One region of the Neobacillus canaveralius genome, then DNA from elsewhere that is predicted to be linked to it. Evidence: riboswitches for the same ligand, from Rfam matches in the RefSeq annotation. Region 1 holds a riboswitch; each other region holds the start of a gene.

Region 1 (2,205 bases):
GTTTCTTCTTCACCGGGAGTACTTATCATTGCCCAAAGTATATAACTGGCTAGAACGATACATGAAAGAAGGGCAACCATGAATGTGTATCTCTTTTTATAAGATAATAGCTGTTCATTTTTTATGTGCTTTTCTGGGACGGTGACGCCAAAGATAATCGTCCGTTTTACTAAAAAGGGAATAGCTGTCTGGATACCAACCAGGATGAGGGAGATAAAAAGAAAAATGGCTAATGTCATATAAGTTCCTCCTTTGTTTTAGTTCTTTTTAAAGTCATTAATAATGGCGGCAACAAGCTCCTGAATTTGCTTTTCAGACATTCCGACCACAAGTGCTTCTGCAATGAGTGGCTGATATTCATTTTTTAGTCGATCGAAAGAGGATTCATTGAAATCTTGAGGATAAGAGATAATCGCGCCCGATTTCGGAACAATCTTGATGATTCCTTTTTTCTCTAATAGGTGATAGCTTTTGTTAACAGTATGCATGTTAACACCAAGGTCAGATGCAAAAGCCCTCACTGAAGGCAGCGTTTGACCTGGTTGAATCAAACCTCGAGCGATTCCTTCGACAATTTGATTGGATATTTGCTCATAAATAGGAATGTCAGAGTCGGGTTCAATTCTAATCATCATCTTCTTTCTCCTCCACATCTGTTCTACATTTATTATAACACATCTGTTCTATATAAACTAGAACAAAAGAAATAGTATTTTAATTTGCGAATAAAATAGAATCGAATTCACTTGAAACATTCCAATTATTGTATTAGAATTACGGTTGTACTCAGAATAATCAAATAAACTGAATAATTCAATTGCTAGGGGATCCCTTGATAAGGGCTGAGAATAAAGTAGTTACTTTTAAACCCTCAAAACCTGAACAGGTTAGAACCTGCGTAGGAAAGTAGAGAATGTGTTTGTACTTGTTTGCATGTGAACAAATTTCAAACCAAACCACTTTTCTATTTAGGAAAGTGGTTTTTTTATTGAAAAAAATGCTGATAGAATTGATACTTTATGATTTTTTAAGGAGGTGTCTAAGGTTTTTAATTGGATTTAAGGAGAGATAAACGTGAAGCTAATAGCAGTAACAGATGATAGGCAATCAGTACGTGATTTAGCATCTAAAATCATTGGGTTAATAGAAAGAATAGATTTTGTCCAAATACGCGAAAAAACAAAAACAGCTCATGAAATCATCACTTTGCTCCAATATATGGAGGAGGGTGGTGTTGATAAAGATAAAATCATCCTAAATGACCGTTTGGATATTGCTTTGTTAATGGGTATCCAAAGAGTTCACTTACCAGAAAAAGGTCTCCCTGTAAAAATGGTTAAACAAAATTTTCCTCAAATAAGGGTTGGACGCTCTGTTCATTCTTATGAGGGAGCAAAGAAAGCGGAAAGAGATGGCGCGGACTATTGTTTATATGGTCATTGCTTTGAGACGTATAGTAAAAAAGGAAAGAATCCAAATGGCATTCAGCCTATTCTTAAAATCAAAGAGGAGCTAAGAATCCCTGTTTATGCTATTGGTGGAATTACATTGAATAAAATAGACACATTGCAACAAGTGAAAGCAGATGGTATAGCGGTGATGTCAGGAATTTTTTTCGCAGAAGATCCATTTTTTTCAACAAAAAAGTATTATGAGGCGATAAAACATGAATCAAAAATTTGATGTAGCCATAATTGGAGGCGGAATAATTGGTTGCTCAATTGCTTACTATTTAGCAAAGGAAAAGATGAATGTAGCATTGTTTGAAGGCAATCAAATAGGTTCGAAATCGACAAGTGCTGCAGGTGGTATGCTTGGTGCTCACTCTGAATGTGACGGGGATATTGATGTGTTTTTCCATTTTGCAAGAAGCAGTCAGAATGCCTACTTCCAACTTAAGGATGAATTAAATCATATGAGCGGTTTCAATATAGGGTACAGAAAAGGGGGGATTTTAAAGCTTGCTTATAATGAACCTGATGCATTTGGGCTTCGCTCCATCTTATCCCAACCGACTGTAAAATGGCTCGATAAAGAGGCAGTATGGGAGATGGAACCAGATGTTTCTTCCAATCTATTAGGAGCAGCCTACATTGAAGAAGATGTCAATGTTATGCCAAATGCTGTTTGCCAGGCTTTTGCCAAAAGTGCCCAAATACTTGGGGCTTCTCTTTTCGAATTTTCCCCTGTACTAGATATTCAAAA
Region 2 (2,205 bases), 290 kb from region 1:
GAACTTCAGCAAATTTGCAGGGAGCAGCAAATATCCTTTATTATCAATGACGATATTAATTTGGCTATTGCACTCAACTCGGACGGAGTTCATATCGGGCAGGAAGATGATCCGGTAGGGGAAGTCAGAAAGAAGGTTGGCCATGATAAAATCATTGGAGTTTCAGTACATAGTTACGAAGAGGCAATGACTGCATTAGAGGGAGGAGCCGATTATTTTGGAATCGGACCCGTTTTTCCGACAAAAACAAAAGAAGACGCCAAACCTTCAAACGGGACCAAGTTAATTGAGGAATTGCGAGACAGAGAAGTATATATTCCGATTGTGGGAATTGGCGGAATAACTGCGGAAAACGCAGGATCTGTTATCCAAGCTGGAGCGGATGGAGTATCAGTCATTACCGCGATTAGCCATGCAGAATCTGTTACAAAAGCAGCTGAACATTTAAGAAAAAGTGTCTTAAATCAAAGGTCTTGATCTATCAAGATTCATGGATTTATGTTGGTAAAGTTGAAAAAACTTTATTCGTGCCCTAAAGCAAATATATGTGGTTTGCGGTAACGATAAGCAATACTCGAAACCGTATCGTGTAAGAATTAAGTAATTTAACATCGGAACAATTTCTATTAAAATTTCATACTAGCACTGGGGGAGCCGAAACTGGCTGAGATTAGACTTGTAAAGGTCTTAAACCCCTGAACCTGATCTGGGTAGTACCAGCGTAGGGAAGTGAATGATACATCCATTAACTGTGAACCATAATGGTAGTATTTAAAACGGTAATCCCCCAGTGCTCATTAAAAACTTGGAGGGCTTTTTTTTATGAGAAAAACACACAAACTCACATTAACAGCGATGATGATTGCGATTGGCACACTCTCGAGTAATTTATTGTTTATTCCGGTTGGGTTCACTAAAGTGTTTCCGATTCAGCATTTCTTGAATGTTTTGTCTGCCGTCCTACTTGGACCTGTTTATGCTGTTGCGCAGGCACTTTGTGTCTCAATCCTGCGCAATATCATGGGAACTGGATCAGTCTTTGCATTTCCAGGCAGTATGGTGGGTGCCTTGTTGGCCGGGCTTCTTTTTATGAAAACAAGAAAGATTTATATGGCCTTTTTCGGTGAGGTTATTGGAACGGGCATTCTTGGCGCGATTCTCTGCTACCCAATCGCCACTCTATTAATGGGGCAGGAAGCAGCAGTGTTTGGCTTTATTCCGTTATTTATATTCAGCTCGATTGCGGGTGCACTGATTGGGGCCATTATCCTATCAGTCTTTTTAAAAAAGAAGGTTGCTGTATTTACTCCAAACGGAACAACATTGAAATAGAAAGGAAGTATCACCATGGAACAGCAGCAAATCATAGACCAACTACTTACTATTCTGCAATCAGATTCACTTTCAGAAGGTGAATTTAATCAAAATGCCTTGCAATTATTTGCCTATCAGTTCACAAATAACCTTCCATATCGGAAGTACTGTCAGCAAAAAGGCAAAACCATCCGGACTGTGAAATCATGGAAGGATATTCCCGCGGTGCCAATTAACGCTTTTAAGGAAGTAGCATTAACCTGTACGCCTCCAGAACAAGCAGAAAGGTATTTTATGACAAGCGGTACCACACAAGGTGTCAAGGGGAAGCACTATCATCCGACCTTACAAGTATGGAATCTATCAATGAAAACCTATTTTAAACAGCGGTTTATGAAAGAAACGGAAAAAATCCGCATGGGCATTCTGTTCCCGACTGAGGAAGAAATGCCTAATTCCTCATTGGCTCGTTATTTAAACCTTGCTAAACAGGAGTTTGGTACAGAGGAGAGTCACTATCTATTAGGTGAAAATGGGATTGACATTAAAAGGTTGATTCAAGAATTGGAACATGCTGAACATTCAGGTGAGCCTTATGCATTGTTAGGGGCTTCATTTAGTTTTGTTCATCTGTTTACAGAACTAGAAAAAGCGGGTCGCCGCTTTCAATTGCCGCCTAGAAGTAAGATCTTAGATACTGGTGGATTTAAGAATCAGTCAAAAGAATGGGAACTGGATGATTTTTACCAGGAGTTATCGAGCGTACTAGGTGTTCCAAGAAAGGATTGTATCAACATGTATGGTATGACGGAGTTAAGTTCACAGCTCTATGATTCTGGTAATGAACAGGTTCCATCTGTTAAGTCCGGACCACATTGGCTAAAAACGAGA
Region 3 (2,205 bases), 290 kb from region 1:
CTGGAAAAGTTGAATGGGTAGCGGTTTGGGACCATGATGCTGAACGTGGTAAGAAATATGCAGAAATGCTAGGTGTTCCTTATGAAGCTGATTATCAAAATATCCTGGATAATGAAAACATAGATGCGGTTATGATTGAAGCCGAAACTAATTTACACAAAGATCTTATCGTTCGCGCTGCAAATGCAAATAAGCATGTTTTCACAGACAAGGTAGTAACCCCTACTGTTAAAGATGGTTTAAGTGTAAAAAAGGCAATAGAAGAAAATGGTGTAAAACTAGTAGTCTCACATGAATCCTTGCCTATTGGATCCTATCAATATGCAAAGAAATTGGTTGACGAAGGAAGTCTTGGTGATATTGTTGCCATTAATTTTAGGCGCGCACATGGCATGGCCAAAACGAATAATCTGCCTGAAACCTGGTATGACAAAGATGTAGCAGGAGGCGGGGCCTTAATTGACCTAGGGGTACATGGTATGTCTATGCTTACTTATCTGGCAGGAACACCAACGAAAGTTTCGTCTTTTATGGAAAACTGGACAGATAGAGAAGTGGAAGATAGTGCAACAATCATGCTGGAGTTTGAAAATAATGCTATCGGTACGGCGCATACGAATATGGTTACAAGCATAATGGAAAATTCATTAGAAGTAATCGGAACAGATGGTATCCTAGTAGTCTTAGGAGTGGAAGGTAAAGAATCTGTTTATCTAAATTCAAAACATATTTCGGGGATGGAAACAGGAATGAATTTAATTGATCCGACTGTGTATGCATCGGATGGTTTAGTTCCAATAAACTTATTTATTGACTTTGTTCTAGATGAGTCCAACAAGGATCAGTATTTACCTGGATTTGATATTGATACTGCCCTAACGGTTGTCGGAATTGCAGAAGCTGCATATAAGTCCGCCAAAACAGGTGGAAGCGCAGTGAAATTTAAAAAATCTTGGTAAAAGCTTATTAAAAGACACAAGAATTGACGTATGAATTGGCATACGTCTTTTTCTTTATTTATTAGGATCCGCACTTATCGGTTGGGTGATCAGGTTATGCACCCGAACTGATAAATAAACGGAAATATTCCGCTTATTTTACTTTTGCTGGTTACTCGATCAAGGACACAACATCTTATTTAAAGATTCTAGCTAAATAATATCGGTATAAAATACTTTACATATGGTAACCAGTAGACTAACATAGAAAATAACTTAATACGATTTAACTACTAGGGGTGCTCTGAATTTGGGGCTGAGAGAAAAACTTTACGTTTTTTAACCCTTCGGACCTGATCTGGATTATACCAGCGTAGGAAAGTAGCCATGTGAAATTACCTTTTTCTCTAACTATTACGCCAGGTCCTATTTTGATGGATCTGGCTTTTTTATGTTTAGAAGACTAATAGGGTCATTGAATAAAGATGGGGGTGTTGTGATGAATCATCACGATTTTAGTTCTATTTTACAAAGGGTAAGAGAAGAAAATCCGCTCGTACATAATATTACAAATGTGGTCGTCACCAATTTTACCGCAAATGGTCTTTTAGCACTTGGGGCTTCACCCGTAATGGCTTATGCTCCAGAAGAAGTAGCGGATATGGTAAGAATTTCACGTGCTCTTGTTCTGAATATCGGAACATTAAACAAGGACGTGGTGAGCTCGATGATCTTAGCTGGAAAAACAGCTAATGAGCTAGGGATCCCGGTGATCTTTGACCCAGTTGGAGCCGGTGCTACGCTGTTCCGCACGGAAATGGCACAAAAAATAATCGAAGAAGTAAAAGTATCTGTTATTCGCGGAAATGCTGCTGAAGTCGCCAATGTTCTGGGGGAAAAGTGGGAGATTAAGGGAGTGGATGGTGGTGGACATCAAGGAAGTAATGTCACATTGGCCGTAACCGCGGCACAAAAGTTGAATACCACAATTGTGATTACTGGAAAAGACGATGTGCTGACAGATGGGAAGACGACGTACTTGGTTTCGAATGGTCATCCTCTGTTAACAAAAGTAACAGGAACTGGCTGTCTCCTAACCTCTGTAATTGGAGCCTTCGCAGGAGTGGAAAAGGACCTACTGCTTGCTGGATTATCGGCGTTAACCTTTTATGGTATTGCAGCAGAAAAAGCATTCGAAAAGGTCGGTGAAATGGGACCTGGCAGTTTTCAAATTGATTTTTTAAATCAACTATCACTCGTTTCTTCT

The links. A riboswitch is a leader RNA that binds a small molecule or an ion and turns the genes downstream of it on or off. The one in region 1 is predicted to bind thiamine pyrophosphate.
Region 2: another riboswitch for thiamine pyrophosphate. It lies ahead of thiW (energy coupling factor transporter S component ThiW); the one in region 1 lies ahead of ABC255_RS17610 (thiamine phosphate synthase).
Region 3: another riboswitch for thiamine pyrophosphate. It lies ahead of thiM (hydroxyethylthiazole kinase); the one in region 1 lies ahead of ABC255_RS17610 (thiamine phosphate synthase).

Annotation. Positions count from the first base shown of each region.
Region 1 covers NZ_JBDFLL010000001.1:3,511,239-3,513,443, reverse strand. Annotated here, with positions in the region: gene ABC255_RS17620 (DUF1648 domain-containing protein) at 1-239, opposite strand, end outside; gene ABC255_RS17615 (GntR family transcriptional regulator) at 258-635, opposite strand; TPP riboswitch at 813-922, shown strand; gene ABC255_RS17610 (thiamine phosphate synthase) at 1,075-1,683, shown strand; gene thiO (glycine oxidase ThiO) at 1,667-2,205, shown strand, end outside.
Region 2 covers NZ_JBDFLL010000001.1:3,221,028-3,223,232, reverse strand. Annotated here, with positions in the region: gene thiE (thiamine phosphate synthase) at 1-477, shown strand, start outside; TPP riboswitch at 638-745, shown strand; gene thiW (energy coupling factor transporter S component ThiW) at 823-1,332, shown strand; gene ABC255_RS16175 (LuxE/PaaK family acyltransferase) at 1,348-2,205, shown strand, end outside.
Region 3 covers NZ_JBDFLL010000001.1:3,224,288-3,226,492, reverse strand. Annotated here, with positions in the region: gene ABC255_RS16200 (Gfo/Idh/MocA family protein) at 1-959, shown strand, start outside; TPP riboswitch at 1,224-1,335, shown strand; gene thiM (hydroxyethylthiazole kinase) at 1,438-2,205, shown strand, end outside.